2 regions of the Lysinibacillus sp. NPDC093688 genome follow, and region 1 is predicted to be linked to the other one. Evidence: riboswitches for the same ligand, from Rfam matches in the RefSeq annotation. Region 1 holds a riboswitch; the other holds the start of a gene.
What was found. Region 1 has a riboswitch for FMN ahead of ribE (riboflavin synthase). Riboswitches for the same ligand answer to the same signal wherever they lie in the genome.

Region 2: another riboswitch for FMN. It lies ahead of ACQKN2_RS21410 (ECF transporter S component); the one in region 1 lies ahead of ribE (riboflavin synthase).

What each region holds. Positions count from the first base shown of each region.
Region 1 covers NZ_JBNNUX010000005.1:165,213-169,873, reverse strand. Annotated here, with positions in the region: partial or broken gene ACQKN2_RS06845 (ABC-F family ATP-binding cassette domain-containing protein) at 1-321, shown strand, start outside; gene ACQKN2_RS06840 (SDR family NAD(P)-dependent oxidoreductase) at 415-1,173, shown strand; FMN riboswitch at 1,415-1,540, shown strand; FMN riboswitch at 1,665-1,790, shown strand; gene ribE (riboflavin synthase) at 1,985-2,623, shown strand; gene ribB (3,4-dihydroxy-2-butanone-4-phosphate synthase) at 2,653-3,282, shown strand; gene ribH (6,7-dimethyl-8-ribityllumazine synthase) at 3,473-3,940, shown strand; gene ACQKN2_RS06820 (spore germination protein) at 4,123-4,661, shown strand, end outside.
Region 2 covers NZ_JBNNUX010000040.1:1,487-6,147, forward strand. Annotated here, with positions in the region: gene ACQKN2_RS21400 (CoxG family protein) at 1-376, opposite strand, end outside; gene ACQKN2_RS21405 (sodium-dependent transporter) at 997-2,343, opposite strand; gene ACQKN2_RS21410 (ECF transporter S component) at 2,517-3,104, opposite strand; FMN riboswitch at 3,328-3,517, opposite strand; gene ACQKN2_RS21415 (RNA polymerase subunit sigma) at 3,844-4,661, opposite strand, start outside.

The DNA.
Region 1 (4,661 bases):
AATTTTTTATTTACTGGTGAAGATGTGTTTAAAAAGATATCTGCCCTCAGTGGAGGTGAGAGGGCGCGAGTAGCATTATCGAAACTCGTATTGCAAAAAGCTAACGTGCTTATTATGGATGAACCAACTAATCATCTTGATTTATATAGTAAAGAAGTATTGGAACAGGCTCTTTTGAATTTTGAGGGAACACTTTTCTTTATTTCACATGATCGATATTTTCTTAATAAGCTAGCACACAAAATGGTGGAGCTTTCCCCAACAGGCATGAGTATTTTTAAAGGTAATTACGAAGATCATATGAAAATGAAATTAAACTAAGATCATAAACATGGAAAAGCAAAGAGGACCACCGATTGAGAAAATATTTATGATTACGTAAAAAAATATAAAAAGTGAAAAGAGGAAGTTAATATGACAAATGAAAATCGAATTGCAGTTATTACAGGATCAGGTAGTGGAATTGGTAGAGCAACTAGTATTAAATTTGCTGAAAATGGCTATAAAGTCGCGTTAGTTGATTTTAACGAGAAAACTGGAGAAGAGACTCTTAAACTAGTTCAACAAAATGGCGGTGAAGGGATATTCGTTAAAGCGGATGTTTCTAAAGTAGAGGATGTTCAGAATTATGTACAGCAAGCTATAAACACATATGGCCGTATCGATGTATTATTCAATAACGCTGGCATCATTCAAAAGTTTGCACCTTTTACAACGGTTGAATTGGAAGAATACGATCGTCTTATGGATATCAATGTAAAAGGTATTTTCCTAGGTATGAAATATGTCATTCCAGTAATGGAAAAACAGGGCAAAGGGTCGATTATAAATACTGCTTCATCTGCAGGTATTCGTCCAGAGCACAGTATTGCTGTATACTCAGCGAGTAAACATGCAGTAATCGGTTTAACAAAAGGTGTAGCAATCGAGTATGCAAATAAAGGTATTCGTGTGAATGCTGTGTGTCCAGGTGGTATTGTTACTCCATTATTCCATAGTGTTGGTGAAACACTTGAAAAAACAGGATACGTACCAGAAGAAATGTCACGTGTACGCATGGGACGCCATGGTGAACCAGAAGAAGTAGCAGAAGCAGTCCTATTCTTAGCTTCAGATAAAGCAAGCTTCATGGCTGGTGCTGTTGTCTCTGTTGACGGTAGTTTGACTGTATAAATTTTACTTCTAACTTTGTTCAAGAACAAAGTCGATTCCGGACGCAATTATGCCGAGGCATAATCGATTTGTCTTTTTAAACAGCCACGCCTTTGGTCTTTAATAATGACCAAAGGTGGTGGCTGTTTTTATCTGACATTGAGACTTGCAAAAGCGACATTAGTTAGAGGAAAAATTTTTATTAAGAATTATCTGGATAATAAAATAAAATAGTGTTATCGTAAGAAATAGCTAAATAAAAAATATCCTTCAGGGTAGGGTGAAATTCCCAATCGGCGGTGATGAAGCAATTCAAAGTCCGTGAGCGCAAGCTGATTTGGTGCAAATCCAAAACCGACAGTTATAGTCTGGATGGGAGAAGGGTAAAAGTAAGAGCTTTTTAAATTCGCTTGAGTTTATAAGGTTTATTTGATTATGCTTTTATGTAAACTACTTCCCATCGTTTAAGTTGGGAAGTTTTTTGTTTTATTTAGCTAACGAATTGAATAGCAGTAGTTCTTCGGGGTAGGGTGAAATTCCCAATCGGCGGTGATGAAGTAATTCAAAGTCCGTGAGCGCAAGCTGATTTGGTGCAAATCCAAAACCGACAGTGAGAGTCTGGATGGGAGAAGAACGATGAGATGATAGCCTATGGAAAAATTTCGTATCCTTAAGGTTTATTTGTTGACGTCTTATTTATATGAACTCCCAAACCCCTTTAATCAAAGGGGTTTTTTGTTTGAACAGAAATTTTTGATTAAGGGAGGAGGTACATAGGACTCCGAAAGCGGAAGAGAAAAGCTTGGACCAATGAATGAAAGCGGGTGAAAAAATGTTTACAGGAATTATTGAGGATATTGGCACCGTAAAAACCTTGCAAAGCGATAGACAAAGTATGAAAATCACCGTTATTTCAAAGAAAATGGTAGAGGATGTAAAGCTCGGGGACAGTATAGCGGTCAATGGTGCTTGTTTAACAGTGATATCTTTTAATGAACAAGAGCTTACGATGGATGTAATGCCTGAAACGGTGAGAGCAACAAATTTACAGCAGCTTGCAATTGGAGATCCGGTAAATTTAGAGCGCGCTATGTCAGCGAATGGGCGATTCGGTGGTCATTTTGTATCCGGACATGTAGACGGAGTAGGGAAAGTGATACGAAAGCGGCCGTTAGCAAATGCAGTTTATATTGATATAGAGCTATCAAAGGAGTTAACGAACTTCTGTATTCCAAAGGGCTCCATCACAATTGACGGAACGAGCTTAACACTCTTTCATGTCGAGAAAAATAGTGTCACAGTATCACTGATACCCCACACATACAAAGAAACAATTTTAGGGTTGAAGAAGATGGGGGATCTTGTCAATATAGAAACCGATTTAGTAGGAAAATACATTTTGCATCAACTTAAGTGTGGACAGGAACCGCCGACCATTACAAGAGACTACTTAACTGAAAACGGATTTTAATCAACATTATTGAACAGGAGGTGGCGATATTGCTACATTCGATTGAAGAAGCAGTTGAGGATTTAAAACAAGGGAAGATGATTATTGTAGTTGATGATGAGGACCGAGAAAACGAAGGGGACTTATTAGCGATTGCGGAATTTATGACGCCTGAAACGATTAACTTTATGGCGACCTATGGAAGGGGTCTTATTTGTACGCCGATATCACAGCAGCTTGCACAAAAATTAGCATTAAAGCCTATGGTTAGTATTAATACAGATAATCATCAAACCGCATTTACCGTTAGCATAGATCACATAGACACAACAACTGGAATTAGCGCCTTTGAACGGGCAATGACAATACAAAAAATGCTAGAGCCACAAGCGAAAGCTGCAGATTTTCGTAGACCAGGTCATGTCTTCCCATTAATAGCAAAGGACAATGGTGTATTAGAACGTAGAGGACATACGGAAGCTACAATAGATTTGGCAAAGCTTTGTAATAGCGTTCCTGCAGGAGTTATATGTGAAATTATGGGCGACAATGGCGAAATGCTACGCTTTAATGATCTCGTTAAATATGCAGCACAACATAGTTTAAAAATGATTTCCATAGAAGCACTGGCAACATATCGCCATCGACAAATAATGGAAAAAAACACAATGACTATATAAAAAGACCTATCACCTAAAGTTGTGGAGGATTTTTGTTAAAACGTATGCCATGTATATAAGTTGATTGGAGTGGAGGCTGGGCGACTCCTTGGGGATAGTGAACTGCACCCAGGAAAGCGCCCAGCCGGAACGGAAATCAGCCCCACGTTATGGTGATGTGATTATACAACATAAAAGAGGAGAGATTAAAATGGTTAAAACATTTGAAGCACAATTAATTGGTACGGATTTAAAAATAGCAGTAGTAGTAGGTCGTTTCAACGAATTTATTACAAGTAAATTATTAGACGGTGCATTAGATGGTTTAAAGCGTCATGGAGTGGATGAGAATTCTATCGACGTAGCATGGGTTCCAGGAGCATTTGAAGTTCCATTCATCGCGAAACAGTTAGCAGAAACAAAGAAATATGATGCAATTATTGGATTAGGTACGGTAATTCGTGGCTCTACAACACATTATGATTATGTATGTAATGAATCAGCAAAAGGAATTGCCAATGTGTCACTAACTACAAATGTACCTGTAATTTTTGGCATTGTTACTACTGAAAATATTGAACAAGCGATTGAACGCGCAGGGACTAAATCAGGAAATAAAGGCTATGACGCAGCAATGTCTGCAATTGAAATGGCAAATTTAAAGAAGATGATTGGATAAATCTTTGCTAATAATAGGTTGGAATTTTACCGCTAAATTATTCTGACAAAGCATAATAAACAGCATATATTCCTGAATATTTTTTAAAAGCATGGAGAAAATATCAGTAAGTGTATTTATGTTAATTTCATAAATGTACTAATTTGGAGCTGGCTCAGTAGGAGATGATGGATATTTCTTCAATGGAACAAGCGTTAAATTTGAAATCTTTGAAGTCATTATTTCAACGCTCTGCTGATGTGGTATTTCAAGAGTATTGCTTTCAGCAACATAAAGTACATTTGATAAAATGTGAAGCGATGATTAATGAGCGGTTACTGCAGACCGTTATTGTGCAACGAGTTCAATCCTTATTTACTGCAACATCGGATGAATTGTTAGCAGAACATATACAAAATCATTTACACATTCCCCATCTTCAGAGAATAACAAGTAAAGATGAGGCCATCACAAGAGTCTATAAAGGACATGTTTTACTATATTTCGAAGATATGGATTTGCTGTATTCAAGTTATATCGCTAAAAAACCAAATCGAGAGCCTAAAGAAACAACTGTTGAATTAGTTGTCAAAGGTCCGAGAGATGATTTTACTGAGGATGTATTAATTAATATTGCTTTAATACGAAAACGATTACCGACTAATTCATTAAGTGTTGAGACATATGAGCTTGGCACACGATCCAAAACAACCGTAGCTGTACTTTATTTAGAAGATGTCGT
Region 2 (4,661 bases), on a different contig from region 1:
ACTTTAATACCTCATTAACCAGCGGTCCCAATGCACCACCAGCATTGATCTCAAGAAAGCCTGTTATCCTCGTTTTATTTTTAGCTATTACTTCTGCCAGGAAATAGCCACCGCCTGAAAGTTCCTCATTTAAACCCTTTAAATTAAAAGTAACCCTTGTCGGTTCAATCCATTCTTCTATAGTGGCCATTAGATTAATCTTTTTCTTTATGAATCCGATGTTACTATAAAATTCCCAAGTGGACTGGCGGTTATTAATTTTTCGGTGTTGAATATATCCAGGAATAAGTGGAGCCCAGTTATCCATATCCTTAACAAAATCCCAAATCTTATTTATCGGTAACTTCACCTCAACCTGATGCGTTCCGCTTGGCATTGATTTTCCCCCTTTCCATCTCAATAGTAAGTACTTTATATATGTATATGTTACTTCCAACAAAGCGGGATTTGTCCCTCATGCCTGGCTGTATGACAACCAAATAGTTTCTAATCGTAACTGAACTGAATACTATAAAAATACAATTAATCATTTGAGGTGAGATATGGATTTCAATCCTTTATGTTATCTGGGGATAGGCGATTCTCTTATGGCTGGTATCGGGGAATAACGATCTTCAACAATCGGGCGCGATTGTCGAAGAAGCGTCGCTGTTCTTATTAAACTCCCATGAAAGAACTTAACCATCTTTCATTTTCTGTGGTGTAGTGTTAGTTTTACACGACATGGATGGCTAACGGGGTGCTTTAGTTGAATAAGGCTCATTTAATTGATCAAACTTTTTTATAAATATCCCATACTTAGTTAGAAAGATTAACTCCATTTTGATCAATCTTTTTTTCAAAATGGAGTTTTTGCATTTGCTGATAAATAAAGTTGACGGGAATTTTTTAATCAATTTTTATTCTAAAGCTACACCTGACAGCATCAGATGTTTACCTGTTGCCCCCATTAAAAAAGTAGGTTGCATTCCTTAAATGGAACGCAACCTACTACCTTTAGTATTGCAATAGCATATTTACAAACACAACGATAATTACAGAGGGTACTACTATTAACATCAAAAGACGATATGTTGAATAGAACCCCCGCCCCATTTTACTTCCTATTAACAATTCCTTCTTCACAAATTCTTTATCAACTACATACGCAATAAAGATAGCAATCAATAAATTACCCAAAGGAAGCATTAAATTAGACACTAAAAAGTCAGTTGCATCAAAAATTGTTTTTCCAAAGATTGATACGTCCGCTAATGTACTTGATGAAAGCGCTGCAGGAATAGCCGCAATAAAGACTACTACACCTAATAGCATTGTCAATGCAGAACGAGACATACGCCCTTTCTCAATAAATGCCGCTACGATAATTTCATATAAACTAAAGGAAGAAGTTAGCGTTGCGAATAAAAATAATAATAAAAACATCGCCAAGAATATTTCACCAAATGGCATTTGACTAAACGCCGTTGGCAGAACCATAAATAATAAGCCTGGTCCAGATGCTGGTTCTAAATCAAAAGCAAATACAACAGGGAAAATGGCTAATCCTGCTAAAAACGATACTAGCACAGTGAGAAGAACAACAGAGCCCGCAGAATTCGGTAAGCTTACATCCTTCTTTAAATATGAGCTGTACGTCACAAGACAAGAAAACCCTACCGCTAAGCCAAAGAAGGACTGCCCTAACGCTTCTAATATAGCCTTACCAGTAATATTGGAAAAGTCAGGAAACAAAAAGAATTTAACCCCCTCCATTGCTCCATCTAATGTTAAAGCCCGCACAACAAGCACAATAAACATAATAAATAATAGAGGCATCATCCACTTATTGGCCTTCTCTATACCATTTTGCACGCCAAGTGAAATGACTAGAACATTTACTAGCGTAAACAATCCTAAACCTAGTAATGTAATCCAAGGTGTCCCTACAATTTTTCCAAATAGTTCACCAGGGTCATTGGCAGGATCGATAACAGCCCCAGTCACACCAAGGCCACTATAAATAAAAATCCAACCTCCCACAACACTGTAAAAAGTTAATAATAAAAAACAGCCGAGCACACCCATACGACCAACCCAAGCCCAGCCTGTTTTCGTCGGTGCAATTTTTTTATATGCAGTCACAGCCTCAGACTGAGTACCACGACCTAAAATATATTCTGATAATAACATCGGTAAACCAATCAACAATGTAAATAGAACAAAAATTAGGAAGAAAGCTCCCCCACCACTTTGTCCAGTAACATATGGCAGCTTCCATATTGCCCCTAGCCCGATTGCAGCTCCTGCCGATGCTAAAATAAAGCCTAGTTTACTAGACCACTGACTCTTTTTTTCGCTCATCTCTTCAAACTCCTCTAACATTCTAAACTCTTCCTTATTCTACATGAAAATAATAAACTAGACTAGATTAATTCTATCTGTTACTTTTGCACAATAATATCCAATTTCCCCATCATTCTATCCATCTTATATAAAAAACCTCGAGCTTTTAACAGCTCGAGGTCTCATCTAAATTATTTTGTTATATACATAGAACGCTGATGATGAATCCATTTACGCATTGTTGTGAATAGTAATGCCATGATGATCGTTATTAAAATACCCTTCACAATGTTAAACGGCAAGATACCAGCTATGATCATTTTATATAGTGAGTCACCTACAACAGGCTCCATACCTAAAAAGTAAGTGTACATAGGTAAAAATACTGCATAGTTTAGAATGCTCATTCCTACTGCCATTACGATTGTTCCAGCAGCTAAACCTCCGACAAGACCTTTAACTGTTTTGACGCGATTAAAAACAAAGCTAACTGGTAAAATAAATAAAATACCTGTTACAAAGTTCGCGATATGTCCTACCGGTACTCCCGTTGGCGTGCCTGAGAAAATCCAGTCCAACACATTTTTAAAGAATTCTACTAAAATACCGGCTACAGGTCCCATTGTGATTGCTGCAAGTAATGCTGGCATATCACTGAAGTCCACTTCCAAAAACGCCGGAAATGGCGGAATAGGGAAATTAAAAAGCATTAACAAAAACGAAATACTGCTCAGCATGCCAATCGTAATAAACGATTGAAGTTTAACATTTTTCTTCATAGAAAACTCTCTCCTCTTTGCTGATTCAATCCCGCAAGAAGAAAGGTTACGACCTCAACAATTATTATTATGAAAAAACCCTTATGCAAAAAGAGCATAAGGGAGAATAGGCATGATTAAAGAACGCCACTAATCAACTATTTTTCGAGCTTCCACTGTGTAAATCCACAACGAAAAAACGCTCGTATATAGCTAAATTCATAACAATGAATGACGATCGTACCTCCATCTTCTCCCATCCAGACTTTAACTGTCGGCCTTGGAATTGCACCAAGTCAGCCATGCAAAAAAAATATTTGCACAGGTCGCGGGCTGAAGAGTTTTTAGTAAATCATTCGAGCTAATGAAAGACATTAGCGATTTACAACTCTATTACCGCCGGTCGGGATTTTCACCCTGCCCCGAAGATGAATCAATATTTTTTTATTTCTTAGCCTTACTATAATGAATTATGAAGGAAAAGTAAATAGCTTTGCTTAAAAAATCCCGATTAAACTTGTATGTTTTACAGACACTCGCTAATAGCCTCATAAAGTATAACTTTAATCAGCAAGGGTTTTCTTTCATCCTCTTTGATTAGCAATCTTCACCAATTGAGCTTTTACCGGCCATTTATCTCCCACCTAACGTTGTCTTACTGCCCGTTAAAGTAAGATAAACTAACAAGAGCATTCACGCACATACAGCGGCGAGAATGCTCCAAAAAATTCACTTATAAATTTATTTGTTGTTATGCTATTTATGGCATATATCGTTTATTGGCTCCTACAGGCTTTGGCAAAAATTTTTTCAAATCAAATCCTTCCCAACTCTCCTGCACAACATTGTCTAGCCGTACTTGTTGATCAAAGCTTGCAGCAGTAAGCATCATTGCTTCAATTAATTGGGTAGCACGAGTCACGTCAATTGTCGTTAAATCGAGCGGTTCGTCAAATGTAACAATAACACCTTCCGCTACCTCTTTCACAGTGTATGTTATATTTTCCGGTATGACTGGAAAGTATGCATCATCATTTTTAACTCGCATATCGGTAAGAGCTTCTGTTACAGTGGAAAAGGTTTTACGAGAATCAGGTGATAAATATTCAGCGCCATTTTCATCTTTATATAAATAATAATTAAAATGATTTGAGCTTGTTAATGCCATTTGCTTACTTGTCTCTTCTTCTTTGGAAAGCGCGTTTCCTGTACCGTCAGGTTTTTCAAATTCAATACCTTTATACTCTGAGTCTGAGAATGTATCTTGTAAAGTCCCTACATATTCTCCAGCATCTTTAGAAGCGACATCATATTCATTTTCCTTTGGCAATACATGAACCAGCTGATCGCCCTTCTCCTTCAATTCTCCTTTATATGGATGGTAATTAGTAAAACCATTTGCTTCCTCATCAATTTGCGGCGCATACTTTTCATACATTTGTAATGTTGTAGGATCTTTCTTTCCAAAATCAGTAGCCACTCGTTCATTTGGAATAATATACGTCATCGGTACGCTTTCCTTATCACGATTTGCTAAACCAATATGGAATGCTACTGCATCAGTTAAATCATCTTCAT